Regions from separate parts of the Streptomyces sp. NPDC025273 genome, predicted to be linked through region 1. Evidence: riboswitches for the same ligand, from Rfam matches in the RefSeq annotation. Region 1 holds a riboswitch; each other region holds the start of a gene.
The links. Region 1 has a riboswitch for cyclic di-AMP ahead of AB0F38_RS22605 (C40 family peptidase). Riboswitches for the same ligand answer to the same signal wherever they lie in the genome.
Positions count from the first base shown of each region.

Region 1 (8,227 bases):
TCCGGTTCGGCCGGCATGCTGCCCACCACCACGCCGGGACATGCGAGGCCGCGGGCACGCAGCGCCTCCGCCGTCAACGCGGTGGCATTGAGGGTCCCGAGGCCCGCGGGAGCCACGACCAGCACAGGGGCGGCCATCAGCCGGGCGGCGTCCGCGAGCGTCGAGCCGTGCTCGTCGAAACGTACGAGCAGCCCGCCCGCGCCCTCGACCAGGACCAGATCGTGCTCCGTCGCCAGCTTCTGCGCCGCCTCTGCGATCTCGTAGGGGCGCACGGGCGGCAGACCGGACCGGCGTGCCGCGGTTTCCGGGGCCAACGGCTCGGGGAAGCGGGCCAGTTCGACCGCCGTCACATGGCCGCCCGCGAGTCGCACGACCTCGGCGGCGTCCCCCTCCTCCCCCGGGGCGAGACCGGTCTGGGCCGGCTTGAGCACCGCGACCCTCCGGCCGCGGCAGGCCGCCGCCACGGCGGCGGTCACCACCGTCTTGCCGATCTCGGTGCCCGTACCGGACACCACCAGAATGGTCATCTCAGCCTTCCCGCGCCGCCGCGCACACGGCCCGGCAGATCCGGTCCACATCGTCGTCACCCGTCACGTACGGCGGCATCGTGTACACGAGATCGCGGAAGGGGCGCAGCCATACGCCCTCGCGGACAGCCGCCCGGGTCGCGACCGCCATGTCCACCTCGTGATCGAGCTGTACGACGCCGATCGCACCCAGCACCCGTACGTCCCGTACGCCGGGGAGGCCGGTTGCCTCGGCGAGACCGTGCCGCAGCCCGGTACCGATCCGCTTCACCTCCTGCTCCCAGTCCTGGCCCAGCAACAGGTCCACGGATGCGCAGGCCACGGCCGAGGCGAGCGGATTGCCCATGAACGTGGGCCCGTGCGCCAGTACCGGCACCTCCCCGCTCGAAATCCCCTCCGCCACCCGAGTGGTGCACAGCGTCGCAGCCAGCGTCAGGTATCCGCCGGTCAGCGCCTTGCCGACACACATGACATCCGGGGACACCCCGGCGTGCCCGGCCGCGAAGAGCTTTCCCGTACGACCGAATCCCGTGGCGATCTCGTCGAACACCAGGAGTACGTCGTGCGCGTCGCACGCCTCGCGGAGCACCCGTAGATACGCGGGCGAGTGGAACCGCATCCCGCCCGCGCCCTGCACCACCGGCTCCACGATCACCGCGGCCAGTTCGTCGGCGTGCGTCGCGACCAGCTCCCGCAGGTGCCGGACGTAGGCGCCGTCCGGCTCCGCGTCGAAGCCGTCCGGCGGCGCGTCCGCGAAGACCTGCCGGGGCAGGGCCCCCGACCACAGTTCGTGCATTCCACCCTCGGGATCGCACACCGACATCGGCTGCCAGGTGTCCCCGTGATAGCCGCCGCGCCACGTCAGCAGCCGGTGCTTGGCGGGTCGCCCGGCCGAGCGCCAGTACTGCAGACACATCTTCACCGCGACCTCGACCGAGACCGATCCGGAGTCGGCGAGGAACACGTGCTGCAACGGCTCCGGAGTGATCTCCACCAGCCTGGCCGCCAGCCGGACAGCGGGCTCATGGGTGAGCCCGCCGAACATCACATGGCTCATCCGGTCCAACTGGCCGCGGGCCGCCTCGTTGAGCACCGGATGGTTGTAGCCGTGCACCGCCGACCACCAGGACGACATGCCGTCGACCAGCTCGTGCCGTCCGTGCGCCGGTTCGGCGAGCCGGAGCCGCACCCCGGACGCGGATTCCACGACCAGCGGCTCCTGCCGGCCCGGCATCGGGCCGTAGGGGTGCCAGACGTGGGCCCGGTCCAGGGAACGGAGCTCGGCGGGGGAGAGCGGATCAGGCATTGGGCGCGATGTCCGTACCGGCGCCGCGACGCCGGACCGCCACGAGATCCGTCCGCACCGGTTCCGTACGCACCGGTTCCGTACGCACGGCCGGGACCTCGGAGGAGTCCGGAGCGGCCGCGGGAGCGTCCCCGCAGGGGGCACAGCCGCCGTCGTGCGAACCGCAGCCCCCGCCCGCCGCGGCCCGGTGCCCAGGAAGCGTCGTCGTGTCCGCCCCCTCCACCTCGAAACCGGCGTCCGCGATCATGTCGAGGTCGGACTGGCCCGACTGGCCCTCGGTGGTCAGATAGTCACCCAGGAAGATCGAGTTGACCAGGTTCAGGGCGAGCGGCTGCATCGAGCGCAGATGGACCTCGCGCCCGCCCGCGAGCCGCACCTCGACGTCCGGGCAGACGAACCGGACCATCGCCAGGATGCGCAGGCACCGCTGGGGGGTGAGGTGCCACTCCTTGGCGAGTGGGGTTCCCTCGATCGGAATCAGGAAGTTCACCGGCACCGAGTCCGGGTCCAGCTCGCGCAGCGAGAACACGACGTCCACCAGATCGGCGTCGGTCTCACCCATTCCCGCGATCAGACCGGAGCACGCCGAAAGGCCCGCGGCCTGGGCCTGCTGCACGGTGTCCACCCGGTCGGCGTACGTGTGGGTGGTCGTGATCTCCCCGTACGTCCCCTCCGAGGTGTTGAGGTTGTGGTTGTACGCGTCGGCGCCCGCGGACCTCAGCCGGTCGGCCTGGCCCTCCGAGAGCAGGCCGAGGCAGGCGCACACCTCCACGTCCTCGTGCTGCTCCTTGATCGCCTCGATCGTCTGCGAGACCCGGTCGACGTCCCGGTCCGTCGGCCCCCGCCCGCTCGCCACGAGGCACACGCGCTTCGCGCCGCCGGCCACTCCGGCGGCGGCGGCCTTCGTCGCCTCGTCCGGCTTCAGCCAGGTGTACTTGAGGATCCCCGCCTTGGAACCGAGCCGCTGCGAACAGTACGAGCAGTCCTCGGGGCAGAGCCCGGACTTCAGGTTCACCAGATAGTTGAGCTTCACGCGCCGCCCGAACCACTGACGGCGCACCTTTCCGGCCGCGGCCACCACGTCGAGCAGGTCGTCGTCGGAGGTCGCCAGCACGGCGAGCGCTTCTTCACGGGTCGGCAGTTCGCGCCGCAGCCCCTTGTCCACCAGCGTGTTCAGCAGGTCCATGGCCCCGATCCTGACGTACGGCACCGCCTTCGGCCAAGGAGGAACCGGACAGCAGAGGTGGCCGAGGGTGTGTGTATTGCCACACCCTGACCTGCTGCGCACCCCGCTAGGGTCTGTGAGCTGCCTACAAAAGGGACCGCCCCCATGTCCTTCGCCCCGTTCGACTGGATCGATGACGAGGCCCGCCGCCGGGCCGCCGCCGGGCTCGTCCGGACCCTGCGCCCCAGGCCCGCCGAATCGGAACTGCTGGACCTCGCGAGCAACGACTATCTCGGCCTCGCACGCCACCCCGAGGTCACCTCGGCCGCAGCCGAGGCCTCCCGCCGGTGGGGAGCGGGTGCCACCGGCTCGAGGCTGGTCACCGGATCCACCGAGCTGCACGCCGAACTCGAACGCGAGCTGGCGGATTTCTGCGGCTTCGAAGCCGCCCTCGTCCTCTCGTCCGGTTACGCCGCCAACCTCGCCGTCCTCACCGCGCTCACCGGACCCGGCTCGCTGATCGTGTCCGACGCGGGAAACCACGCCTCGATCGTCGACGGATGCCGGCTCTCCCGTGCGGCGACCGCCGTCGTCCCGCACGCGGATCCCGCTGCCGTGCGCAAGGAGCTCCGCACCCACGGCGGACGGGCGCTGGCCGTCACCGACTCCGTCTTCTCGGTGGACGGCGACGCCGCCCCACTGACCGCGCTCGCCGAGGCCTGCCGGGACGGGGGAGCGGCCCTCCTCGTCGACGACGCCCACGGACTCGGCGTGCTGGGCGAGGGCGGACGAGGTGCGCTCGCCGCCACCGGACTCGCTGGCGGCGAGGGCGTCGTGGCCACACTCACCCTCTCCAAGTCCCTCGGCAGCCAGGGCGGGGCGGTCCTCGGCCCGGCCCGGGTCGTCGACCATCTGGTCAACACGGCCCGGACCTTCATCTTCGACACCGGTCTCGCACCGGCGGCCGCGGGTGCCGCCCTGGGCGGTCTGCGGCTGCTGCGCCGGGAACCGGAACGGGCGGGCAGGGCCCGGGCCGTCGCCACCGAGCTGTACGACCGGCTCACAGCGGCCGGGCTCACCGCCGTGCGCCCCGACGCGGCTGTCGTGTCCGTGCGCGCGCCGTCGGCCGAGGCGGCGGTGCGCTGGGCCGCGGACTGCCGCTCGGCGGGTCTCGCGGTGGGGTGCTTCCGGCCGCCGTCCGTCCCGGACGGGATCTCCCGGCTGCGGCTGACCGCACGGGCCGACCTGACACGAGAGGAGATCGCGGCCGCGGTGGCCACGATCGTGACGTGGGCGCCCGATCCGGCCTGCTGACCTCGTCAGCCCTCCCGGTGCTCCCGCAGGCTGGACACGAAGGACGTCCAGGCCGTCGCGGTGAAACGCAACGGAGGCAGGTGCACGTCCTTGGAGTCCCGTACGGCGAGCTGGTCGTCGCCCAGCGGCGCGGCTTCCACACAGTTGTTCATCCCGGTGCTGCGGCTGCTGCGCCGCCACCGGAGAGCGGGTTGTGCAAGACGGTCGGACATCGTGCCCCCCTCGGGCAGTCTGAAGGTCCGGTCAACCGCCGCGGCCGACTGCGGCGATGAGATCCAGCGAACGCTCCGGCGACAACGCGTGATCCTGCATCGTGCGGAACGCCGAGCTGTACGCCTCAAGGTCCTCTCTCCGCTCCAGATAGAGACTACTCGTCAAATGGTCAAGAACGACCACATCCAGATCGGAAGCTGTCGGAAAAGAGAAGATGACGAAGGGGCCGGTGAGGCCGATGTAGCTACCCGCCTCGAACGGAAGTAACTGCAGTCGCACATGGGGCAATTGGGCCATCATCACCAGATGGCGCAGCTGATTCCGCATGACCCGGGGACCACCGACGCCCCGCCGTACGGCGGCCTCGTCGAGCACCGCACTCAACTGGAGCGGTCTGGGCGCGTGCAGCACTCCTTGCCGGGCGAGCCGGACCTCCACCAGGGAGTCCAGCTGAGCGGGCGGCAGCCCGTCGAGGGAGGACCGGGTCACCGCCCGTGCGTAGTCGGCGGTCTGCAGCAGTCCCGGCACCACCGACGTCTCGAGGGTCCGAGCGGCGCCGGCCTGGGACTCCAGACTGATGAAGTCGCGGTACTGGGGCGGGATGAGACCGCGATAGGCGTGCCACCACCCGCTGCCGCCCCCGCCCGCCGGGCCCGCGAGCGTCTGCAGCAGCGTACGGAGCTGTACGTCGTCGACTCCGTAGGCGTCCAGTAACCGGGTCACGTCGGCCGGCTTCACCCCGCTCGCACCCGTCTCGATCCGGCTCACCTTCGACTGGTGCCAGCCCAGCAGCCGGGCCGCTTCACGGCTCGTGAGTCCTGAACCGTGGCGCAGGCCGCGCAGTTCCTCGCCGAGCTTCCGACGGCGTACGACAGGGCCGTGCCGCATGCCGGCCTCCTTCCGATGGACGGGGAGCCGGGCCCGTACCGGGTCGGCTCGGAAAGGGGCCAGTGTCGCGCCCGTACGGGGCTTACGGTGCCGATTTCACCGTATCGAGCGACAGATATATGCATATCTTGGTGGATCGCTGTTACGGAGGGCAGCATCGGTGGCAGTCTGACGCGAAGCACAATCCAGGCCGATCGCGGGTCGGTCCGGGCGGGAAGGGACGGCGTCGCCATGGCAGACCATCAGGAAGCATCCTTCACTCTGCCGAGCGATCCCGTCTCGGTATCCGCGGCCCGGAGACATGTGGCCAGGGTGCTTGCCGAATGGGGCCTGCCGGACAGCACCGAAGCCGCCGACGTCATCCGGCTGATCGTCTCGGAACTCGCCACCAACGCCGTCCAGCACACCTTCGGGCAGTCGCCCACCTTCACGGTGGAGCTCCGACTCGACCGGGACGTGGAGCTCTACCTCGGTGTGACGGACAGTCACCCGCGCTGGCCCCAGCGGCTGCCCGCGGCGGTACAGCAGGACAACGGCCGCGGCATGGTGATCATCCGGGCCCTGGCCAAGGAGTGCGGGGGGCGGCTCGGCGTCAGTCCCACCCCGGACGGCGGTAAGACCGTATCGATCGTCCTTCCCTGGTCCGTCCCCGCACAGACCTGACGTCCCGCCCAGACCTCGCGTCCGGTGAGGGCCCGCCTTCCGGCGCGGACCAGATCTCCTGTGCGGACCCGACCACGGCGTGCACACCCGTGGTCATTGCGCACCTGCCGCCCGGCCGAAGCCGCCGCGGAGCAGGGCCCTCGACGTGGTCGCGACAGCGGTATCGCGATCATCCCTGTGCACCACGGAGATCGTCCGCCGGAAGGCCGCGGGTTCCAGCCGGCGTACGGCGAGTGGGGCCGGGGACATCGAAGCGACCATCTCCGGCACCACCGCCACGCCGAGCCCGGCGCTGACCAGCGCGTAGCCGGGGGATTCGCACCAGGACTCGGCTGCCGGCCTCGGTGGTCGTACTGCCGGCGCTCGTCCCGTTCCCGGCCGTGGCCCTGCTGGTGGACCGTCTCGGCCGGTGGCTCCGCCGGCCGCGTACCGCCCGCGCCGTCGAGGGCGGCAGCGGCGCGGCGCTCACCGCGCTGGGGCTCGTACTGGTGACCGGGCCCTTGCTGCACTGATCCTGGTGGGTGCGGCCGTCAGCGGACCCTCCCGTACCAGACGTTCTTCGACCAGATCTTCTCCAGCCGGACCACGGCCCCGGTCTTCGGTGAGTGCCAGATCTTCCCTCCGCCGGCGTAGATGCCCACGTGGTAGACAGTGCGGCCCGCGTGGAAGAAGACCAGGTCGCCGCGTTGTCGCTGCGATCCGGTGATGTGGCGGGTCTTGTTGTACTGCTGCTGGGCCGTGCGGGGGAGTTTCTTGCCCGCCTTCTTGAACGAGTAGAGCGTCAGGCCCGAACAGTCGAACCGGTGGGGGCCTGTGGCGCCGTAGCCGTAGGGCGATCCCTTCTTCGAGGCGGCGATCTTGAGTGCCTTCGTCGAGTGGGCCGCGGCCTCGGCGTCGTTGACGAGGCCGGGGGCGAGCATGGTGGCGCCGAGGGCGACGGTGAGAACCGAGGCCGTTCCGGCCCGGGCGAGCAGAGACGGGACATGAACCTGCGCAGTCATGCGCAACCCTTCGTCAGCCGCCTGTGAAGGATGACCTGTCGGGTTCGGGCTGGCGAAGTTGCCCGGCCGCACACGGCGGCTTCACCCCGAGGGCCGTCCGGATGTCCGGTCGGCCCGATGTGCTCGGGTCCTCCACTCCTGCCGATCCACTTCTGTCGACCAGGCATCCGGACAGCGGCAGGACTCGGCGTCCGCCCGGACCGCCCCGCCGCGGTGGCGGGGGCTTGTCGTCCCAGGGATCTTTACTCACGTACGGCCGGATTTCCGAGCTGAAACGGCGTTATGTGAGAGTCGTCACGACTGATCCATTCAGGTGGACGGGATGGATCCAGGGCTTCGGCGGCGCCTGCCGACCAGCCCCGTACCAGCGGCGGAACGACATATTCCGCTCAGTGTCCGCGCGCGTCCGCAAGTTGAGCTGTCCCTCGTGCGGGGGACCGCCTACGCCGAACGAGCGAGGAAATCTGGGCGTCCCGTCGGGCGTGTCGTGAACGGGCCCGGAAGGGCCGTTGGTCCGGGGGAGTCGGGCGGGGCGCCCGTCAACTCGACCGGGCGGGGGGCATGGTGACCCGTCCCGCGCGCCGCTCCCCGTCCAGCAGCCGCAGCGCCCGCGCCAGCGTGGCCGCGTGGATCTGCGCCTCGCCCCGCTCGTGCATGACGACGAGGGCGTCGCGGAGGGAGGCCGCGCGGGAGGCCAGCGCCTGTGCGGCCCTGAGCGCCCCGTACGTGTCGCTGCCGCGGGCCGGATTGATCCGGCCGACCTGGTCGAGCACTTCCAGGTAGCAGTCGATGAACTGGGCCTCGGCGCGGGTCAGGGCGGGCAGCGGCGGGAGCTGGGGGGAATGCATCGGGATTCACCTCGCGGGGTGCGGCGGCTGGGACGGGGTGCGGTTCTCCATGACGTGGTCCACGAGTCCGTACGCCTGGGCGGCCGGGGCGTCGAGGATGGTGTCCCGCTCGATGGCGGCACTGATGTCCTGCGTACAACGCCCGGTGTGACGGGCCGGCATGGCGGTGAGCGTCTCGCGCACACGCACCAACTCGCGTGCTTCGATCTCGAGATCGGAGGGCTGGCCCCGCACCGGCTCGTCCAGGGCGGGCTGCTGAATGACTACCCGGGCGCCGGGCAGTGCATGTCGGTGTCCGGGTG
Region 1 covers NZ_JBEZYP010000014.1:93,544-101,770, reverse strand. Annotated here, with positions in the region: gene bioD (dethiobiotin synthase) at 1-527, opposite strand, end outside; gene AB0F38_RS22645 (adenosylmethionine--8-amino-7-oxononanoate transaminase) at 529-1,833, opposite strand; gene bioB (biotin synthase BioB) at 1,826-3,019, opposite strand; gene AB0F38_RS22635 (8-amino-7-oxononanoate synthase) at 3,164-4,312, shown strand; gene AB0F38_RS22630 (DUF397 domain-containing protein) at 4,318-4,524, opposite strand; gene AB0F38_RS22625 (helix-turn-helix transcriptional regulator) at 4,556-5,413, opposite strand; gene AB0F38_RS22620 (ATP-binding protein) at 5,645-6,076, shown strand; partial or broken gene AB0F38_RS22615 (LysR substrate-binding domain-containing protein) at 6,170-6,397, opposite strand; partial or broken gene AB0F38_RS22610 (LysE family translocator) at 6,400-6,588, shown strand; gene AB0F38_RS22605 (C40 family peptidase) at 6,607-7,077, opposite strand; cyclic di-AMP (ydaO/yuaA leader) riboswitch at 7,081-7,253, opposite strand; gene AB0F38_RS22600 (hypothetical protein) at 7,617-7,925, opposite strand; partial or broken gene AB0F38_RS22595 (ATP-dependent Clp protease proteolytic subunit) at 7,932-8,227, opposite strand, start outside.

Region 2 (10,238 bases), on a different contig from region 1:
GGCCTGGCGCGGTCCGGCGCCGTGTGACCGGAGACGGAAGGGAGCGGCGCTCCGCGGACCGCCCCAGGGCCGCTGGGCCGGTCAGCGGGCGGGCCAGGCGCTCCTGCTCCTGCGGGCAGGCTGCGGCAGGCGCAGACCCAGGGCATGCGGGCCGGCGGCCTCGGGCTCCGGCAGGCGCACAGCCCCGGCGGGCCCGGACCTGGAGAAGGAGGCCACGGGGCCGGCAGGGCCCCGGCCGGACAGCGGCCCGGGTGCCCCGGGGCGCCGGCTCAGGCCTCCGCTGCCTGGCGGACGTGAGCGTTCACCCAGTCGACGATCGACGCCGTCGTGGCGCCGGGGGTGAAGATCTCCGCAACGCCCTGCTCCTTCAGCGGAGCGATGTCCGCCTCGGGGATGATGCCGCCGCCGAACACCTTGATGTCCTCCGCCTCGCGCTCCTTCAGGAGCGCGATGACCTTCGCGAACAGCGTGTTGTGCGCACCGGAGAGGATCGAGAGACCGATCGCGTCGGCGTCCTCCTGGATCGCTGTGTCCACGATCTGTTCAGGGGTCTGGTGGAGCCCGGTGTAGATGACCTCCATCCCCGCGTCCCGCAGCGCCCGCGCGATCACCTTCGCCCCGCGGTCGTGGCCGTCGAGGCCCGGCTTGGCCACCACCACACGGATCGGACCGGTCACACCCATCACTGCCTCCACATGCGTCTCCCGTGCCTGAAGGGCCGGGGATGTGAACGAACGTTATCCACAGCATCCCGTACGGCGCCGTTTCGCGGTGGACGGGGAGGGGGAAATCACACATGGGACAAGTTCGCCGAGCGGCGTTCCCTGCGTCAGGCGGCCCACCGGCCGTGCGGGGCCCGCCGTCAGGGGAGCCGCAACGAGGTCGTCGTACCACCGTGCCGTCAGCCGCACGGCACGGTGGTACGGCTCCCGGCCGAGCAGAGCCGTCGCCACCTCCGCCGCGACACCCCATGAGGGCATCCGGGGCAGGGAGCCGCCTTGCCGCATGCCAGTGCAGGAGGTCCGGCCATGAAGGTCCCGTCCTTCCTTCCCCCACCGCTGCGCCGGCCGTGCCTGCGCAGCGCCTGGCTGCCTTCGGCGCTGATGAGGGCCACCCTCCTGGAGCTCGCGATCCTCGCCGGGCATGTACTCATCTACCCCTCGGGGATCGCCTCCGAGCGCAGGAACCCCACCACCCCGCCGGGCCCCGCGCCCGAGCCCGGTGACAGCCCGGTCCGCGACGACAGGGCTGCCGGGCCCGCGGCGCCCTCTCCCCTCACCCCTTCGGCCGACACCGTCACGTCACCGGTCACGACACTCGGCCCCCCGTCCGACGACGACCGCCCGCCCGTCGTCCTCATGCACGGCTTCATCGACAACCGCTCCGTCTTCGTCCTGCTCCGCCGCGCCCTGTCCCGGCACGGCTGGCACCATCTGGAGTCACTCAACTACTCGCCGCTGACCTGCGACATCCGCACAGCGGCGGAGCTGCTCGCCCGGCATGTCGAGGAGATCTGCGCCCGCACCGGACACCGAGAGATCGACATCGTCGGGCACAGTCTCGGCGGCCTGATCGCGCGGTACTACGTGCAGCGGCTGGGCGGCGACCGGCGGGTACGCACCCTGGTCACCCTCGGCACGCCGCACGGGGGTACGGCTGTCGCACCGGTGGCGGCCGCGCACCCCATCGTCCGCCAGATGCGCAGCGGATCGGACCTGATCGAGGAGCTGCGCCACCCGGCTCCCGGCTGCCGGACCCGGTTCGTCAGCTTCTGGAGCGAGCTGGACCGGGTGATGGTCCCGGTGGAGACGGCCCGTGTGGACCACCCCGACCTCGACGCGGTCAACGTGCGCGTCACCGGCATCGGCCATCTCGCGCTTCCGGTGCACCCCGCGGTCGCCGCAGCGATCCGTCAGGCGATCGAATCGGACGATTCGGTCACCCTCGGCACTCCGGGAGTCACTTCCGTGGCCTGAGCGGTCCGAAGGAATAGAACTAACTTCGAACATAGAGCCAAGCCTGTTCCCACAGTCCACCGAAAGGCGGCCGATTGCCCGTTTCCTGAGGTGCCAAAACCTGTCGGAGATTGTCGTCGTCACGTACCGCCGGGTACAGTCGCGGCCACTGCTCACCCTGGGATTCCCCCACCGGACCCAGAACAGGCCCTGCTGCCGAGGCGAGAGAGAAGTTGGTGAACGACCAGCACCCCCACGCCGGGTACGCCGGATACGACAGCCGGCTCACCGGAAGTTTCGACACCGACCCGCTCTTCGGATCCCTGCCGGACCATCAGGACGGCAGTCACGGAACGGGGTACGGCAGCGGCTGCACCACCGCGCACGACGGCACCTACGGCGGCTACGACACCGCTTACGCGGCAGGGCCGCAGCAGACAGCCCCGTACGACACCGCCCAGCACGAAGGCCGGTGGGACACCGGAGCACATCAGCAGGCCTCCTACGACGCCTACGGCGCACAGGCCTACGACACCACCGCCGCCTGGATGCCCGAAGCCACGATCCCCGCGCAGGCCGCGCACCCCGGGACGGCCACCCCGGACTCGACGGGCCAGTGGGACACCACCGGATGGGACCACACGGGCCAGGCCGACCAGTGGGCGACGAGCGACACCGGCGCCTTCCCCACCACGACGTTCAGCAGCACGGCCTATGCCACGGGCACGTACGCGGCCCCGGTCTTCGAGACCTCCGGGTACGAAACGGCCGACACCGGCGCCTACGACGCCACCGCCTGGAACACCGGCGCCTCGCCCGAGACCGCGGCTTACGCACCCGAACAGACGTCGCATCCCGCATACGAACACCAGGCCGCGTCGTACGAGGCGGCCGAGTTCAGCCCTCAGGACCACGCGGACGGGACCGCCGCCACGAAGACCGCGGTCATGACGGCATCCGACACGCCTGCGGCAACCGGTGCGTACGCCCCGGACAGTGCGTACGACCCGGCCGGCGTATACGACCCGGACGGTGCGTACAGCCCGGCCGGCGAACACGACGCGGTCACCGACATCGTGGACGTCATCGACGTGACCGCGTCCCACCCCGCCTCGGCGGCACGCCCCGTCGGCCGTTCCGCCCCGCGTGGCGGCGGCCGTGGCCGGCGCCGCACTCCGGCGAAGCGCTCCGCGCTCCTCACCGTCGCTGTCCCCTCCGCCTGTGTCATGAGCGTCGCGGGCATCGCCGCCGCTTCCGTGGGCGGCGTCGGCAGTGCCGAGGAGCAGAAGGACGAGACCACCTCCATGGCGGTCGCCGACACGGTCGAGCCGGACGTCGCCAACAACGAGCTGGACACCCAGCTCGCCAACCTCAGCGCCGACGCCGAGAACTTCGCCGACCGCGCCAGCCGCACCCAGGAGCGCATCGACCTGAAGGTGCGCCAGGCCGCAGAGAAGAAGAAGCGTGAGGACGAGGCCGCACGCCGCGAGGCGGCACGCCCCAAGTTCGCCCTGCCGGTCAGTCAGCACGGTCTCAGCGCCTACTACGGTCAGGCGGGCGTGAACTGGATGTCCGCGCACACGGGCATCGACTTCCCCGTGGGCCTCGGTACCCCCGTGATGGCGGCGACCGACGGTACCGTCCGCACCCAGTTGAACAGCGCCTACGGGAACATGGTGATCGTCACCGCGGCCGACGGCACCGAGACCTGGTACTGCCACCTCAGCGCCGCGAAGATCCGTTCCGGTTCGGTCAAGGCCGGTGACGTCATCGGGTACGCGGGGGACTCGGGCAACTCCACCGGCCCGCACCTGCACTTCGAGGTACGGCCCGGCGGCGGTGCGTCGATCGACCCGTTGGCGTGGCTGCGCAGTCACGGCCTCAATCCGAGCTGAACCCCCCGGGGCCCGGGCGTGAATCCGGGCCCCTGAGCCGTCCCGATCCGGCTCCTAGAGCTTCTCGACGGGCGCGTACCGCAGCAGCAGCTTCTTCGGGCGCTCGTCGCCGAAGTCGACCGTGGCCTTCGCCTGGTCGCCGAACCCCTCGACGGCCGTCACCGTCCCCAGCCCGAACTGGTCGTGCGTGACCCGGTCCCCCACCACCAGGGTGGCCACCGGCTTGTCCGCGGTACGCCGGGTCGCGAAGCCCGAGGGGCCCGACCTGGAGCGCGAGGAGGACAACGACGACGTGATCCCCGACGTCGGTCCCGCCGAGGCCGCCATCGGGCCCTTGCGCTTCCACTCCAGATGCTGGTCCGGGATCTCCTCCAGGAACCGCGACGGCGGGTTGTACGAGGGCTGTCCCCAGGCGCTGCGCATGGAGGCCCGGGTCAGATACAGCCGCTCGCGGGCCCGCGTGATGCCCACGTAGGCGAGCCGGCGTTCCTCCTCCAGCTCCTTCACCTGACCCAGCGCGCGCATGTGCGGGAAGACGCCGTCCTCCATACCGGTCAGGAACACCACCGGGAATTCGAGACCCTTGGCCGTGTGCAGCGTCATCAGCGTGATGACGCCCGAGCCGTCCTCGTCCTCGTCCGGGATCTGGTCGGAGTCGGCGACGAGCGCGACCTTCTCCAGGAATTCGGCGAGCGTGCCCGCCCCTTCCTCCTCCGCCCGCTCCTGCTCGAACTCGAGGGCGACGGCGGCGAGCTCCTGGAGGTTCTCGATGCGGGTCTCGTCCTGTGGGTCCGTGGACGCCTGGAGTTCGGCGAGGTAGCCGGTCCGCTCCATGACCGCCTCCAGCACGACCGCCGGTCCGGCACCGGACTCCACGATCGTGCGGAGCTCCTCCATCAGCGTGTTGAACCGCTTCACGGCGTTGGCCGACCGGGCCGCCATGCCGTACGCCTCGTCGACGCGGCGCAGCGCCTGCGGGAAGGAGATCTTCTCGCGCAGCGACAGGGCGTCGATCATCGCCTCGGCCCGGTCGCCGATGCCCCGCTTGGGCACGTTGAGGATGCGGCGCAGCGGGACGGTGTCCTCGGGGTTGGCGAGCACCCGGAGGTAGGCCAGGACGTCCCTGACCTCCTTGCGCTCGTAGAAGCGCACTCCGCCGACGACCTTGTAGGGCAGCCCGACGCGGATGAAGATCTCCTCGAAGACACGGGACTGCGCGTTCGTACGGTAGAAGACGGCGACGTCGCCCGCCTTCGCGTCCCCGGCGTCCGTCAGCCGGTCGATCTCGTCGGCAACGAACTGCGCCTCGTCGTGCTCGGTGTCGGCGACGTAGCCGGTGATCCGGGTACCGGCGCCCGCGTTCGTCCAGAGGTTCTTGGGGCGGCGGCTCTCGTTGCGCTCGATGACGGCGTTGGCCGCGGACAGGATCGTCTGCGTGGAGCGGTAGTTCTGCTCCAGCATGATCGTCGTGGCGTCCGGGTAGTCCTCCTCGAACTGGAGGATGTTGCGGATGGTCGCACCGCGGAAGGCGTAGATCGACTGGTCCGCGTCGCCGACGACGCACAGCTCGCCCGGGGCGTCGGCCTCGCCCGCCGGGCCCACCAGCTCGCGTACGAGGGTGTACTGCGCGTGGTTGGTGTCCTGGTACTCGTCGACCATGACGTGCCGGAAGCGGCGGCGGTAGTGCTCGGCGACGTCGGGGAACGCCTGGAGCAGGTGGACCGTCGTCATGATGATGTCGTCGAAGTCCAGCGCGTTGGCCTCGCGCAGCCGCGCCTGGTAGAGCGCGTAGGCCTGCGCCAGCGTCTTCTCGAAGCCGTCGGACGCCTGGCCGGCGAAGGTCTCCTCGTCGATCAGCTCGTTCTTCAGGTTCGAGACCTTCGCCGTGAACGACTTCGGCGGGTAGCGCTTCGGGTCGAGGTCCAGATCGCGGCAGACCAGCGCCATCAGCCGCTTGGAGTCGGCGGCGTCGTAGATCGAGAACGACGAGGTGAAGCCGAGGAGCTTCGACTCGCGGCGCAGGATCCGTACGCAGGCGCTGTGGAAGGTCATGACCCACATGGCGTGGGCACGCGGGCCGACGAGCTGCTCGACGCGTTCCTTCATCTCGCCGGCGGCCTTGTTGGTGAAGGTGATCGCCAGGATCTGGCCCGGGTGCACCCCGCGCTCGGCCAGCAGGTGCGCGATCCGGTGGGTCAGCACCCGGGTCTTGCCCGAGCCCGCCCCGGCCACGATGAGCAGCGGGGAACCGGCGTGCACGACGGCGGCGCGCTGCTCGGTGTTCAGCCCGTCGAGCAGCGCGGCGGGGTCGACCACGGGGCGCGGGGCGCCGTCGCGGTAGTACGCGTCACGCGGCGGCGGAGGCGTGTCGAAGACGTCCTCGAAGAGACCCTCCGGCACCGCCTCGGGCGCGTGGTCCTCGGGGGGCGGCGGGGGGCCTTCGTCCGCTTGCTGGAGGCCGGTCAGGAAACTGTCGTCAAAGAGGCTGCTCATCGCCTCACGAGTCTAGGCCGCCGGACCGACAGCCCGGGGCCGCATTCCGCACGAGGGCCCGATCCGTGCGCGTACGGAGACGGGCCGCCCACGGTGCGTAGGAATCCGGGGCCCGTCACCGCCCGGCGGACCGTCGGTCCGGAGAGGTCACGGAAATGTATCGGGCATATCGAACATCAACCTTCACAGGGACACCACGGGTTGGCTAGCGTGCTCCGACGGGTGACCCGTACCCCTCTGAGGCGACCCACGCCGCGCGGGCACCCCCGCCGAATCCGTGCCGACCTCGAGGGAGCCGGAACCGGGGACCCACACGCAGTACCGGGGTGAATCGGTCCGTTCCCCAGGACCGTAGGGCAGCCTTCCGTTCCGCCCGAACCCGACAGCTAACCCGGTAGGCGGTCCACGGAAGGAGATGCCGGTCTTGGCATCGCATCGCAAGCCGCGCACGCGGGTGCGCACCACCACCCCTGCCGTCGGCCTCACGACGGCGGCACTGGCCTCCGTCACCCTGCTCTCGACGCAGAGCGCGACGGCCGCCCCGGCTGCGCCCAGGCCCAGCATCGAGGAAGTGCGGAAGAAGGTCGACGACCTGTACCGCCAGGCGGGCACGGCGACGCAGCAGTACAACAAGGCGAAGACCGCGTCCGCACAGCAGCGCTCCGAGGTCGACGTGCTGCTGGAGGCCGCGGCCGAGCGGGCCGACAAGCTCAACGAGACGCGCCGGGAGCTGGGCCACTACGCGGCCGCCCAGTACCGGGGCGGCGCGATCGCCCCGACGGCGACGTTCTTCCTCGCGGACGACCCGCAGGCGTACTTCGACCAGGACCAGCTGATGGCGCGGATGACCAGCCGGCAGCAGAAGGCGGTCGCCGACTTCCGTACGCAGCAGAACGAGGCGGCGGCGAAGCGGGTCGAGGCGACGAAGAGCCTGGAGACGCTGACCGAGTCGCAGGCGACGCTCCGCACCAGCAAGCAACAGGTGCAGAGCAAGCTCACCGAGGCGCGCTCACTGCTGTCGAAGCTGACCACCGAGGAGAAGGCACGCCTCGCGGAGCTGGAGCGCGAGAAGGCGGCGGAGGCCGAGCGCAAGGCGGAGGAGCTCGCGCGTCAGCAGGCCGCCGCGAAGGCGGAGGCCGACCGGGCCGCCGAGGAGGCGGCCCCGAAGGAGGAGGCGGGCCCCGGCACCGGAACGGGTGACGAGACGGGCTCCGACAGCGGCTACGCGTCCAAGGCCGACAAGGTCCTGGCCTTCGCCCGGGCCCAGATCGGCAAGCCGTACGTCTGGGGGGCGACGGGCCCGGCCTCGTACGACTGCTCAGGCCTCACCCAGGCCGCCTGGAGGGCCGCGGACGTCACCCTGCCCCGGACGACCTGGGACCAGGTGGAGGTCGGCACCCGGGTGGCCACGGCGGATCTGCAGCCGGGGGACCTGGTCTTCTTCTACGACGACATCAGCCACGTCGGCATCTACAAGGGCGACGGCATGATGATCCACGCTCCGAAGCCCGGCACGAACGTCCGTGAGGAGTCGATCTACTCCATGCCGATCTACGGCAGCGTGCGCCCGGCATAGCGCACGGACGCACGGAGGGCGGGCGTACGGGGCCGTACGCCCGCCCCGCGGAGAGACAGGCGGGTACGGGAGCCGGCTCAGGTCCAGAGCGTGGCGATGAAGACGTTGGCGACCGTCAGCCCTCCGACGGCGGCGAACTCGCCCTTGCCGGCCTTCTCCTCGTCCCGCCTCACGTACACGAGCGCCAGGATCACGATCAGGACCATCAGCTTGATGCCGATCTTGACGTTGTTCACCGTCCGGTCGTCGGCCTGGTCGAGCCCGACGAGGGCGACGCCCGTGACCAGCATGGTCAGCGCACCGTGCAGCATGGCGGGCACGAAGCGTGCCGTGCCCGCCCCCATGGCCTTCATCTGGGTCAGGAAGCCGCCCAGCAGGGAGGCGATACCGATGATGTGCAGGGCCACGAAGACATTGATGAGTACGTCCATGGCCGCAGCCTAGCCGCGGGCATATCACCACTCTTCGGCCAGGTAGGACTTCCCTACGAGCTCACTCACACCTGGTGCGAATTGCCGGACTCCGGTCGATCTTTCCGATCACTCCGAGAAAACGAAACGTCACATTGAGGCAATAGCTGTCATTACGCCTCTTACTCGCGCCTCGGGTCTAGCGTCCCTCCCAGGTGACCGATTCCCCACCGCCGCCCCCGTACCCGGCGGTACCCCGGTCGCCCCGCCAGGACATCCGGCGGTGGGCCACTCCCCCTTCGGTGGCTCGCCGGGGACCCTCGGCGGGCCGGCCGGTACCCCCCGGCGGGCAGTCGAACGGAAGGACCCACGCCCTCGTGGCCGCCCATCGCAAAGCCGCTCACCGCAAGCCCAAGCAGCGCCTGTTCACCGGGCCTGCTGCCCGGACCGCAGCCACCCTGGCCCTCGCCGGGGCGGCGACCGCGACCGCCCTCGAAGGTGCCGCCCAGGCCGAGCCCCAGCTCTCCCCGGCCCAGGTCAGGGCCAAGGTGGACCGGCTCTACCACGATGCCGAGGTCGCGACCGAGAAGTACAACGGCGCGAAGGAGAAGGCGACCGCGTCAGCGAAGTCCCTCGACACGCTGCGCGACGAGGCCGCACGCAGGACCGGCCGCCTCAACGCCGCCCGCGACGCGCTCGGTTCGTTCGCCGCGGCGCAGTACCGCAGCGGCGGCATCGACCCCGCCGTCCGGCTGGCGCTCTCCTCCGACCCCGACGAGTACCTGGAGCGGGCCGCGTTCCTGGAGCGGGCCGGTGATCGCCAGGCCGGCGCGGTCAACGGCGTACGCCGGCAGATCAGCGAGGTGGCCCGGCTGCGCGCCCGGGCCGAGGACGAGCTCGCCGTCCTCGCCTCCCGCCAGGCCGACCTGAAGAAGCACAAGGACGCGGTCCGCACGAAGCTGGCCGACGCCCAGCGGCTCCTGGCCACCCTGACCGCGGCCCAGCGCGCCGACTACGAGCGCTCCGCCGACGCCGGGCACGGCGGCCCGGCCGTGCGCGCCGACCGCAGCACCACGCGCGGCTCCGTCGCCGCCCCCAACGCCCGTGCGGCGCGGGCCGTCGCCTTCGCGTACCAGGCACTGGGCAAGCCGTACGTCTGGGGCGCCACCGGCCCCGCCTCCTTCGACTGCTCCGGCCTGACCCAGGCCGCCTGGCGTGCCGCGGGCGTCTCGCTGCCCCGCACCACGTACACCCAGATCAACGCGGGCCGGCGCGTCTCTCGCTCCGAACTGGCCCCCGGGGACCTGGTGTTCTTCTACTCCGGAATCACCCACGTCGGGCTCTACATCGGCGGCGGCCAGATGATCCACGCCCCGCGTCCGGGCGCACCGGTCCGCATCGCGCCGATCAGCGAAATGCCTTTCTCGGGAGCGACCCGGGTGGCGTAGGCTCCGCGCCGACCGGCCGGCAGTGCCCGGAACCCGCGAGAGAGAAGGCTCCACCGTGCCCGTGGACACAGACGTCCAGAATTACGCCCGTGCGCTCACGCTCCGCTCCCCCGACCACTACCGGGTGGGCCCGTTCACGGTGCGTCACGACCCGGGCTGGGAGCTGAAGTTCGCCAACTACGCCATCCCGGACCGGGGTGCGGAACCGACCGGCCAGGACGTCGCCGAGCTCGTCGCGGCGTTCCGCGAGCGGGACCGGCTGCCCCGCCTGGAGTACCTGCCCTCCTGGGCTCCCGAGGTCGAACCGGCGCTGCTGGCCGCCGGTTTCACCGTGGAGAACCATGCCCCGGTGCTCGCCTGCACCCCGGACGAGCTCCTCGCGCCCAAGCCGGTGGACGGACTCCGGGTCGCCGAACCGGTCACCGACGCGGAGTTCACCGCGGCGGCGGCCGTCCAGCACA
Region 2 covers NZ_JBEZYP010000010.1:254,653-264,890, forward strand. Annotated here, with positions in the region: gene AB0F38_RS19140 (DUF5691 domain-containing protein) at 1-27, shown strand, start outside; gene AB0F38_RS19145 (cobalamin B12-binding domain-containing protein) at 270-683, opposite strand; gene AB0F38_RS19150 (alpha/beta fold hydrolase) at 1,029-1,976, shown strand; gene AB0F38_RS19155 (peptidoglycan DD-metalloendopeptidase family protein) at 2,192-3,850, shown strand; gene pcrA (DNA helicase PcrA) at 3,905-6,343, opposite strand; cyclic di-AMP (ydaO/yuaA leader) riboswitch at 6,601-6,760, shown strand; gene AB0F38_RS19165 (C40 family peptidase) at 6,759-7,919, shown strand; gene AB0F38_RS19170 (hypothetical protein) at 7,997-8,350, opposite strand; gene AB0F38_RS19175 (C40 family peptidase) at 8,707-9,777, shown strand; gene AB0F38_RS19180 (GNAT family N-acetyltransferase) at 9,833-10,238, shown strand, end outside.
Region 2: another riboswitch for cyclic di-AMP. It lies ahead of AB0F38_RS19165 (C40 family peptidase); the one in region 1 lies ahead of AB0F38_RS22605 (C40 family peptidase).

Region 3 (10,238 bases), on a different contig from region 1:
ACCGGCTCGCTCTCGGTCAACGGCGAGTCCGGCTTCCGGGACGGCTTCGCGCCCCTGCTCCCCGATACGGAGATCCCGCTCGGCGACCTCGACGCCCTGCGACGCGAGCTGAAGCGCGGCGACGTGGCCGCTCTGGTCGTCGAGCCGATCCAGGGCAAGGGGGTCCAGGCCTCGCCTCCCGGCTTCCTGCGGGCCGCGCAGGAGCTGCTGCACCGGCACAAGGCGGTGCTCATCGCCGACGAGGTGCAGACCGGGCTCGGCAGGACCGGGGACTTCTACGCCTACCAGCACGAGGAGGGCGTCGAGCCCGATCTGGTCTGTGTGGCCAAGGCGCTCTCCGGCGGCTACGTGCCGGTCGGGGCGACGCTCGGAAAGGACTGGATCTTCAAGCGGGTCTACTCCTCCATGGACCGCGTCCTCGTCCACTCCGCGAGCTTCGGGTCGAACGCCCAGGCCATGGCGGCCGGACTCGCGGTGCTCGCCGTGATGGAGGACGAGGAGACCGTCGCGAACGCCCGCCGCACCGGAGACCTCCTGCGGGAACGGCTCGCGGCACTCGTCGGCCACTACGAGCTGCTCCACGAGGTCCGCGGGCGGGGGCTGATGATCGGCATCGAGTTCGGCCGGCCCTCCTCGCTGAAACTCCGTAGCCGTTGGACGATGCTGCAGGCGGCCCGGAAAGGGCTCTTCGCGCAGATGGTGGTGGTTCCGCTGCTGCAGAAGCACCGGATCCTCACGCAGGTCTCCGGCGATCATCTGGAGGTGATCAAGCTGATCCCGCCGCTGGTCATCGGCGAGCGGGAGGTGGACCGCTTCGTGACCGCCTTCACGGCCGTCATGGACGACGCGCACAGCGGGGGCGGGCTGATGTGGGACTTCGGCAGGACGTTGGTGAAGCAGGCGGTCGCCCACCGCTGAGCACCGGATGTTTTGCCTCTGGGGTAAGAAATTTGCCTGAGAGGAAAGATCCTGGCTCAATGGAGGTATGAATCCTCCCGAAGGAGGGGTGGCCGACGAGCTGCCGGGGGTCGCGCCACGCCTGCGCGACCTGCGTCGCGACCGAGGTCTCACCCTGGAGACCGCCGCCGGGCGGGCCGGGCTCTCCCCGGCGCACCTCTCCCGGCTCGAGACGGGCCGCAGGCAGCCCTCGCTGCCCATGCTGCTCGGACTCGCCCGCATCTACGGTACGACGGTCTCCGAGCTCCTCGGCGAGATGCCGCCCGAACGTGACGCGATCGTCCGCGGCGGTGCCGTGGGTGGCTCCTCGGGGAGGACGTTCGGGAGGCCCCCCTCCCCAGGGGGTTCCGGCACTGCCGCCTCCACCGGCACTGCCGCCTCCACGGGCACGGAGGCCGACGGCTGGCTGTACCACCAGGCCGGCGCACCGGGCCGCGCCATGCAGGCGCTGCGGGTGAGCGTCCCGTACGGAGCCCAGAGCGATCTCGTGCGTGTTCATCCCGGAGAGGAATGGCTGTACGTCCTCGACGGGCGGTTGCGGGTGGTCCTGGGGGAGACCGTGCACGACCTCGAGGCCGGTGACAGCGCGCACTACGACTCACTCACTCCGCACCGGATCGCCGCGCTCGACCGCGGAGGCGTGCGGCTGCTGTTCGTCCACACGCTGTTGCAGAGTCCCGCCGCCGAACTCTGTCTGGGCGACGAGGTCCACCGCGTGTGAACCCCGCCCGCCCCATCGTCCCGCACCCCCTTCGTCCACCTCGGCCCGAGCGGTCGAAAGAGAGGACTGTCATGTCCGATTCAACAGACTACGACCCGCTCACCCCGCGCAGGGAGAAGGGCGCGGACTCGCAGGAGCGGAAGATGCCCCGCGGTGTGGTCATCCGGCTCTTCGCGTACCTGGTGGCGGGGCACGTCATCGCGGCCTTCCTCTTCATCCTGTTCACCGTGGCGGGCAAGGGCTGACCCGCTCGGCCCCCGGCGACGGCCGGCCGCGCACGGCGAAGGGCTGACCCGCCGCGCCGGTCCTAGGCGTCCTCGACGAGACGCTCGCGCAGCCTCTCGCGGGTCACGGGGGTGAGCCTCAGACCCTCGGAGAGGTAGCGGTCCGTGCTGCCCCAGGTCTCCTCGATCGTCGTGAAAGCGGCGTCGAGGTAGTCGGAGTGCGCGGCGAACAGCGGATTGAGCAGCTCCATCACCTCGTCCGACATCCCCGCCGACGAGGTGTCGCTGCGCCGCACCCTGTAGCGGCGGTGCGCGTGGTCGGACTTCAGGTAGTCGGCCTCGATGGCTTCCCTCTCGACGCCGACGGCCAGCAGTGAGACCGCGATCGAGAGGCCGGCCCTGTCCTTGCCCGCGGCGCAGTGCATCAGCGCGGGCACGCTGTCCTCGGCCAGCGCGTGCAGCACCCGGCTGTGCTCGGCCGTACGGTCCCTGATGATCGACCGGTACGAGGCGATCATGCGGTCCGTCCCCTTGCCGTCGGCGAGGATCGAACGCAACTGCTGGATGTTCCCGTCGCGCACGAGCCGCCAGAACTCGGCGCCGTCGGCCGGGTCGGAGAGCGGAATGCTCACATTCCGGACGCCGGGCAGTTCCACGTCGTGGCCGTCGAGCTTGTGGTCCGCCGCGTTGCGGAAGTCGAAGACCGTGTGCAGGCCGAGGCCGGCGAGGAAGGCGGCGTCGGCCTCGGTGGCGTGCGCCAGGTGTCCACTGCGGTAGAGGCGCCCGTGCCGCACCTTCCGGCCGTCCACGGTCGGGAGCCCGCCCACATCGCGGAAATTGCGGACACCGGTCAGCTCGGTGTCGGTCGACGGAACCTCTGGCAGTTGCGTCACAAGGACTCCTGGAGTGTCTGGCGTCGGCGCCGCTCGCCGACGAGGGCACGCTCGCGACGATACGACATGCATTCATCGGGCAACCGTCTCGGCCTTCGTCCCGTTTTCGGCTCGGCTCAAAAGGGAGGGAAGCGGCGTGATGTCCGGATTGGCGTATTTAGCGGAACATGCCCTGCTTGTGCGGGAGATGGTGGGCGGCAGGTGAGCGGGATCATATCCGTGACGGTGTGTGGCGGAATCGGATGCGGGTATTCCGGACTCTGCGCGGAAAGCCAAGATCCGTAATCCACGGAGTGTGACCGGAATTCCGGTCGGGAAATGCGGAGCGGATTCCGGTTCGCAACCGACGGCTTGTTCCCGGCGTCCTGGCTCGCTTACGGTCACGGTCAATCCGGACGGAACGCCTAATCCTGCCGCCGCCCGGAATCCGCACCGACCAACGTGTGGCAGGAGCGGGGGAACCAGGTAAGCCGCCGACCGGAGTGATCCGGAACGGCTCGGGGTCAAGTCGCGTCCAGCGCGACCGGGCATCTCCAGCCCGAATCCGACAGCTCACCTCGTAGGCGCCGGAGAGGAATTCCCCATGCCCGCAAAGGGTAAGCACCGTCGTACCAGGACCGGCCCGATCTCCCGCGGTGTCCTCGCCGTCGGGACCGGCGGCGCCGTTCTCGCTCTTCCGCTGATCGGCGCCACCGGCGCGCACGCGGCGGACCAGGCCGCGCCTGCCGCCAAGTCCGCCGCCGCTGCGGCGCACAGCACGCCCGCCGCCTCGGTGGCGAAGAAGCAGAGCGCCCCGAAGACGTACTCCGTGGTCCCGGGCGACTACCTGTCGAAGATCGCGGCAGACCAGAAGCTCAAGGGCGGCTGGGAGAAGCTGTACAAGGACAACCGCGAGGTCGTCGGCGACAACCCGAGCCTGATCTTCCCGGGCATGAAGCTGACCCTCGGCGCCAAGGCGTCCGGTCCGGCCACGCAGTCCGCGCCGAAGGCCGCCCCCTCCAAGGCCGCGCCCTCGAAGGCCGAGCCGGCTCCCGAGCCGACCGCCCCGGCCGAGAGGAAGACGACGACGGTCGCCAACGCCGCCGACTCCACCGCTGCTTCCGAGGGCAACAGCTCCGGCTGGGCCTCCCCGGTCGCCGGTGCCAACGTCACCACCCCGTACCGCGCCTCCGGTGCCAGCTGGTCCAGCGGCTACCACACGGGATCCGACTTCCAGGCCGCCTCCGGCACCAGCATCCGGTCCATCGGCCCGGGCACCGTGGTCTCGGCCGGCTGGAGCGGTTCGTACGGAAACGAGGTCGTCATCCAGCACAGCGACGGCATGTACTCCCAGTACGCCCACCTGTCGTCGCTCGGCGTCTCCGCCGGCCAGACCGTCACCGGCGGCCAGCAGATCGGCCTCTCCGGCTCCACCGGCAACTCCACCGGCCCGCACCTCCACTTCGAGGTCCGCACCGGCCCGAGCTACGGCTCCGACGTCGACCCGATCGCCTACCTGCGCTCGCACGGGGTCTCCATCTGAGCGTCTCCGGGCAGGCGTCCGGCATGAGTGTCCTCATGTGACGCGGAGAAAAGGGGCGGTGCGCGGCGGCGCGCCGCCCCTCTTCTGTTCCGGCTTTACCAAAACCTGACCGGGTGGTCTTTCTCACCACCCGTCAACCCTGTATTACGGTCGCGTAGGTCACATTCGAAGGTGCAGGATATGCGCTTGTGGCAGACGATTCGAGAAACACACGACGAGGCATCATCGGGTCGTACGCAGCGATTGGCGACAGCTTCACCGAAGGTGTCGGGGACCCCGGCCCCGACGGGAGACCCCTCGGCTGGGCCGACCGGTTCGCGGTCATCCTCGCGGACCAGCTCACGGTCCCCGCGGCGGCGGCCGGCCCGCACGGGAACTTCCGGTACGCCAATCTCGCCGTACGCGGACGCCTCCTCGACCAGATAGTCGAGGAACAGGTCCCCCGCGCCAAGGAGCTGGCACCGGATCTGGTGAGCTTCTGCGCGGGCGGCAACGACATCATCCGGCCCGGCTCCGACCCGGACGACGTCGCGGAGCGCTTCGAGCGCGCGGTCGCCGAACTGACGCGGGTGGTCGGCACCGTCATGGTCACCACCGGCTTCGACACCCGTCACGTTCCGGTGCTCCGGCACCTGCGCGGCAAGATCGCCACGTACACCGCCCATGTCCGGTCCATCGCCGACCGCTACGACTGCCCGGTCCTGGACCTGTGGTCGCTGCGGTCCGTGCAGGACAGGCGCGCCTGGGACGACGACCGGCTGCATCTCTCGCCCGAGGGGCACACCCGGGTCGCGCTGCGCGCCGCCCAGGTCCTGGGACTCGACGTACCGGCCGACCCCGACCAGGTGTGGCCGCCGCAGGCGCAGCGAGGGACGTTCGAGGTGCGGCGCGACGACATCCACTGGGCGCGTGAGTACCTCGTGCCGTGGATCGGACGGCGGCTGCGCGGCGAGTCCTCCGGCGACCATGTCGAGGCCAAGCGCCCCGACCTGCTGCCGCTGTGAGTCCCCTGACGGACAGTGCGGTACCGGACCCGGTGGCCTGCGCGCCGTCCGGTCCGGCGCCCGGCGCGCAGTGGGTGCTGCGCGCCGCGCGGGCCGAGGACGTCGAGGCGGTCGCGGAGCTGCGGGCCCTCGTCATGCGCGCGGACCTGGAGCGGCTCGGGCGCTACGACGAGCACCGGGTGCGGCAGCGGCTGCGGGATGCGTTCACCACGCGCTACACCTCCCTCGTCATGGCCGGCGGTGAGTTCGCGGGATGTGTCACGGTCCGGCCCGCCGCCGACGGGAAGCTGCTGGAGCACTTCTACCTGACACCGCACCACCAGGGCCGGGGTCTCGGATCCGCCGTGCTGCGCGCGGTGCTGGAGGACGCCGACCGGGAGGGTGTGGCCGTACGGCTGAACGTCCTGCGCGGCAGCGCCGCCCGCAGGCTCTACGAGCGACACGGATTCGTCCAGGAGGCCCAGGACCCGGTCGACGTCTTCATGGTGCGTCCGCCGGGCCCGGGCGCCGCTCCGCGAGCCTGACCGGCGACAGCGCGACGGTCTGCCGACGGGCGGGTATCCGCTCCAGCACACCGCCCGCGAACACGTCGTACAGCGGCAGCGTCTCCAGGTGCACGTAACCGATGTGACAGTCGCACACCTCGACCGGGCAGCCGCGGGGGCCGAGGGAGCGCCGGTAGCTGCCGTCATAGAGGTTGCCCAGCTCGGCCCGGACGAAGTGGCAGCGCCGCACCGTCCCCTCACCGTCCACCGAGATGACCGACTCGCCCGTCCGGCAGGGCAGCCCCGCCGAACTGTGGGGGTGCCTGCTGTACGGGAACAGCGGGTCCAGCTCCGTCCACCGGTCCGCCTCCTCGTCCGTATAGGCGTGCCCCTCGGCGGCGTTGACCCAGAGGTACACCTCGTCGGGCAGCGCGGCACGCAACTGCCGGGCCTCCGGCAGGTGTTCGTCCAGCCCCACCACCCCGACGCTGAACCGCACCCCGAGGTCCGTCAGCTCCCGGCACCTGCCGAGGAACCGCTCGTACGGTGTCTGCCCCGGGTGGTACGTGCACCACAGGGCGACCTTGTCGCGCTCGGCGCCGGTCAGCCAGCCGGTACGGGCGCTGAGGTTGGTCTGGACGGCGACCCGGCCGACGTGCGGCAGCCGCGACAGCTCCACGACCGCCCGCCGGTACCAGGAGCGGACCAGCCCCTCGCCCCACGGGGTGAACAGCACCGACAGCCGGTCGCCGCTCTGCGCGCCGGCCCAGGCCGTGAACCGCTCCAGGGCGGCCCGGTCCTCGCGCAGCTGCTCGCCGCTGTCCCGCCGCTTGGCGAAGGGGCAGTAGGGGCAGTCGTAGTCGCACGAGGACAGCGGGCCCCGGTACAGGATCGTCAGGTCCATGCTCATCGGCCCCTGTTCGTCGCGTGCGCGGTCCGGACGGCCGAGCGCATCGGGCGGCTCACTTCAGCTCGTACGCGGCCATCGCGGCCCGTACGGCGGGGGAGAAGAGCTCCGGGCCCAGCGCGTCGGAGTGGGCCAGGCCCTCGGGCGAGAGCCGCAGCAGACCGGGGGCCGCGGACGGGGCCAGCCAGCCGCGCCCGGCGATGAGGTCCAGCTCCGCGGCGAAGTCGGCCCGGGGATCCGACCCGAACCGCTCGCGGTACTCCTCGGACCGCAGGCCCCGTGCCTGGAGCAGCGACTGCAGCAGATGGCGCCTGCGCGCCTCGTCGCCGTCGACGTACCGGCCGACCTCGGCGCGCGAGAAGTCCCCGGTCGCCGTGAACCCGTCGATGATGCCCCTGATCTCCCGCATCTCCACCGCGTAGTCGAAGGAGTAGTGCAGCGAGGAGGTGTACGAGCGGGCACCGCAGCCGAGCCCGATCATGCCGTCGGTCTGGCAGGCGTAGTCGTCGGGACCCGAGCGCGGGGCGTCGGCGCGGCGGAACATCCGCATCGACACCTGCTCGTACCCCTGGGCCAGCAGATGGTCCCGGCCCGCACGGTAGAGGCGCAGCCGCTGCTCGTCCCAGGCGGCGTCCGACCCGTCCGGTGGACCGGCCGCGGTGCCCTGGCGGCCGAGACCGGTCAGCGGGCGCACGTACAGCGGGTAGAGGTACAGCTCCTCCGGACGCCAGGACAGGGCGGCGTCCAGCGAGGTGCGCCAGGTCTCCTCCGTCTGACCGTCGATGCCGTAGATCAGGTCGATGTTGAGGACCGGGATACGGGCGTCACGGATCCGGCCGAGTGCCGCCTCCACCTCGGACCGGCGCTGCGGACGGACCGCCGCGCGGGCCTCGGCGTCGACGAAGCTCTGCACACCGATGCTGATCCGGGTGGTACCGCGGTCGGCGAGCACGGCCAGCCGGTCCGCCGTCGCGGTCGAAGGCGAGGTCTCCACCGACAGGGGCACGGACCGCAGATCGGCGCCCATCCGCTTCTCCGCGATGTCGCAGAGCCGCTCCAGCTCACCGGCGGTCAGGAAGGTGGGGGTGCCGCCGCCGAACGCGGCAGCCGCGAAACGGACCGGCTCGTCCTCGCCCAGCGCGTCCCGCACGGCGCAGGCCTGGCGGTCCAGCGCGTCGAGATAGCGCGCGGTCAGCTCGCCGGGCGCGCCGATCCGGGTGAACAGGTTGCAGAAGCCGCAGCGCACCTCGCAGAACGGTATGTGGAGATAGAGGGAGAGCGCGTCCTTGCGCTCCGCCGCCCACAGGTCGCTCAGCAGGGGCCGGCCGGCGGCCTGTCCGTTGAGCGGCCGGTACGCCGTCTTGTGCGGGTAGGCGTAGACATAGCTCTGGTAGGGCCTGGTGATGCCGGTCATCGAGATGCCCCCGGGGCGAGGAAGAAGTGGGCGTACGGCACGGTCCAGACCGCTTCGTGACCGAGCCGGTGGCCCGTGTACCCGTCGTCGCCGTAGGCCGTGCCGTGGTCGGAGCAGACGATGGCGAAACACCTGCGCCGGCTGCTCGCCGCGGCGAAGAGACGCCCGATGTGCTTGTCCACGTACTCCAGGGCGGCGGCGTGGGTCTCCCGGGAGTCACCCGCGTCGGCGGTGGCTCCGGGCAGGTGGAACCAGTTGGGCTGGTGCAGGGCCGAGACGTTGACGAAGAGGAACAGCTTCTGCTCCTGCGGCAGTTCCGCGACGACCTGCTCGGCACGGGCCACCTGTTCCTCGAAGGACGTCGGCGAGGCGACCCCGAACTCCGGCTCCCAGTGGCTCTCCTGGAACATTCCGGGCAGCACCGAGCCGAGCGGCGGGCGACGGTCGAAGAAGCCGACACCGCCGACGCACACCGTGCGGTATCCGGCTCCGACCAGGCCGGAGAGCAGATCAGGGGTGTCATGGACGAAGGTGCCGTCCGCGGTGGTCTCACTGCCCGCGAAGCGTGCCGCGAACAGCCGCGGGTGCCGGCCGGGCGATGCGGGCGTCGGCAGGAAGCCGGCGAAGATCGCCTGGTGGGAGGCGTAGGTGAAGCTGCCCGGCGCATGCCTCTTCTCCCAGACACCGCCCGGCAGATGCCGGGCCAGGTTGGGCAGACGGCCGGCGGCGGCCAGCTCCGCGGCGACGTCGTGGCGCAGCGTGTCCAGGGTGACGAGCAGCAGATCGTCACTGCCCACGACCGTGTTCATATCGGGATTCCGGGTGTCCGCCACGACGGACGGCGCGTCAGGGGGCAGTGATGGCACGGTCATTCCTCGCACATTCGTTCCTCGGCCGTTCCTCGTTGTTCCTCAGCACGGCGGCCACCTGGGCCGCGTACGTGTCCAGGCCTTCCGCACCGCTCCCCGGCAGGCCGGTCAGCCGTGGCAGGAGGTCCCCGAAGGCATTGACCTCCCCGACGGCGAAGCGCCGCCAGCCGGTGGCGGGCAGCAGATCGACGCCCACGCACAGCGTGTCCGGGAAGCAGGCCGCGGCCTGCTCGCACACGGCCAGGGCCGCACGCCAGCTGCCGCCCGCCGCCTCGACGGCGGCCCGCACCTCGTCGAGATCGCCGCGGACCCCGCCCAGATGCAGATTGGTCATGGGGGACCGGCTGGTCCGCACGACGGCGTGCGTCGCCCGGCCCGCGACCACGACGACCCGGAGGTCGGCCACCCGCCCCCGCTGCGACGCCTTGGGCAGCCAGCGCTCGATGTGCAGACCGTCCGGGGCGAGCGCGTCGACGACCGCCGACACCTCGTGCTCGGTCGTGCAGCGGCGCACCCGCAGGGAGTTGAAGAGCCTTCCCTCGTCGTCCCGCTCGACGGACGTGGTCGCCCGCACCCGGTGGGCGCCGGCCGTCTCCACGGCCAGCACTCCGGAGGCGGACGAACCGTGCGCGGGTTTCACGAACACCCGTGGCATGCGGTGGGCGGCCATCAGCTCACGCACGTCCGCCCACCCCCGCACCGGGGCCGCCGAGGGCCCCGATGTGGGCGAGGCCGGCACGGGCACCCCGGCAGCTTCCAGCACACCGTGGCAGAGCCTCTTGTCGAACAGGACGGTGATGTCGTCCGGATCGTTCAGCAGAACGGCTCCGGCCGTCGTCGCCGCCCGCGCCACGTCCCGTACCGCCGAGGTGAAGCGGGCGTACCAGCGAGCCGAACCCTCCACTCTGGTCGGGTCGTCGACCCCGCGCAGCAGCCGCTCGACCTCGGCGTCCTCGCCCGGCGAGTCGATGCGCACGCGCTCACCCGGCAGGAAGGACGCCTCGCCCCTCAGCACCTCCAGCCAGGACACGGTGCGCGCGTCCGGCAGCCCGGCGGCGCGCACGGCGTCCTGGAAGAGGGCCACCCTGCGGTTGCCGGGATTGCCGACGACCGCGAAGCGCGGCGGCACGCTATTCGCTGACCGCGACATAGCGGGGCTCGTCGTCCGCCGGATCCCAGTCGTCCGCCTCCTCCAGGTCGACCTGGACGCCGGCGCGGGCGCACAGATCCCTGATACGCGAG
Region 3 covers NZ_JBEZYP010000012.1:10,860-21,097, reverse strand. Annotated here, with positions in the region: gene AB0F38_RS20320 (aspartate aminotransferase family protein) at 1-918, shown strand, start outside; gene AB0F38_RS20315 (XRE family transcriptional regulator) at 986-1,678, shown strand; gene AB0F38_RS20310 (DUF6126 family protein) at 1,750-1,923, shown strand; gene AB0F38_RS20305 (tyrosine-protein phosphatase) at 1,986-2,795, opposite strand; cyclic di-AMP (ydaO/yuaA leader) riboswitch at 3,203-3,374, shown strand; gene AB0F38_RS20300 (LysM peptidoglycan-binding domain-containing M23 family metallopeptidase) at 3,379-4,317, shown strand; gene AB0F38_RS20295 (SGNH/GDSL hydrolase family protein) at 4,506-5,321, shown strand; gene AB0F38_RS20290 (GNAT family N-acetyltransferase) at 5,396-5,845, shown strand; gene AB0F38_RS20285 (STM4011 family radical SAM protein) at 5,802-6,710, opposite strand; gene AB0F38_RS20280 (STM4012 family radical SAM protein) at 6,769-8,127, opposite strand; gene AB0F38_RS20275 (STM4013/SEN3800 family hydrolase) at 8,124-8,936, opposite strand; gene AB0F38_RS20270 (STM4014 family protein) at 8,974-10,146, opposite strand; gene AB0F38_RS20265 (STM4015 family protein) at 10,127-10,238, opposite strand, start outside.
Region 3: another riboswitch for cyclic di-AMP. It lies ahead of AB0F38_RS20300 (LysM peptidoglycan-binding domain-containing M23 family metallopeptidase); the one in region 1 lies ahead of AB0F38_RS22605 (C40 family peptidase).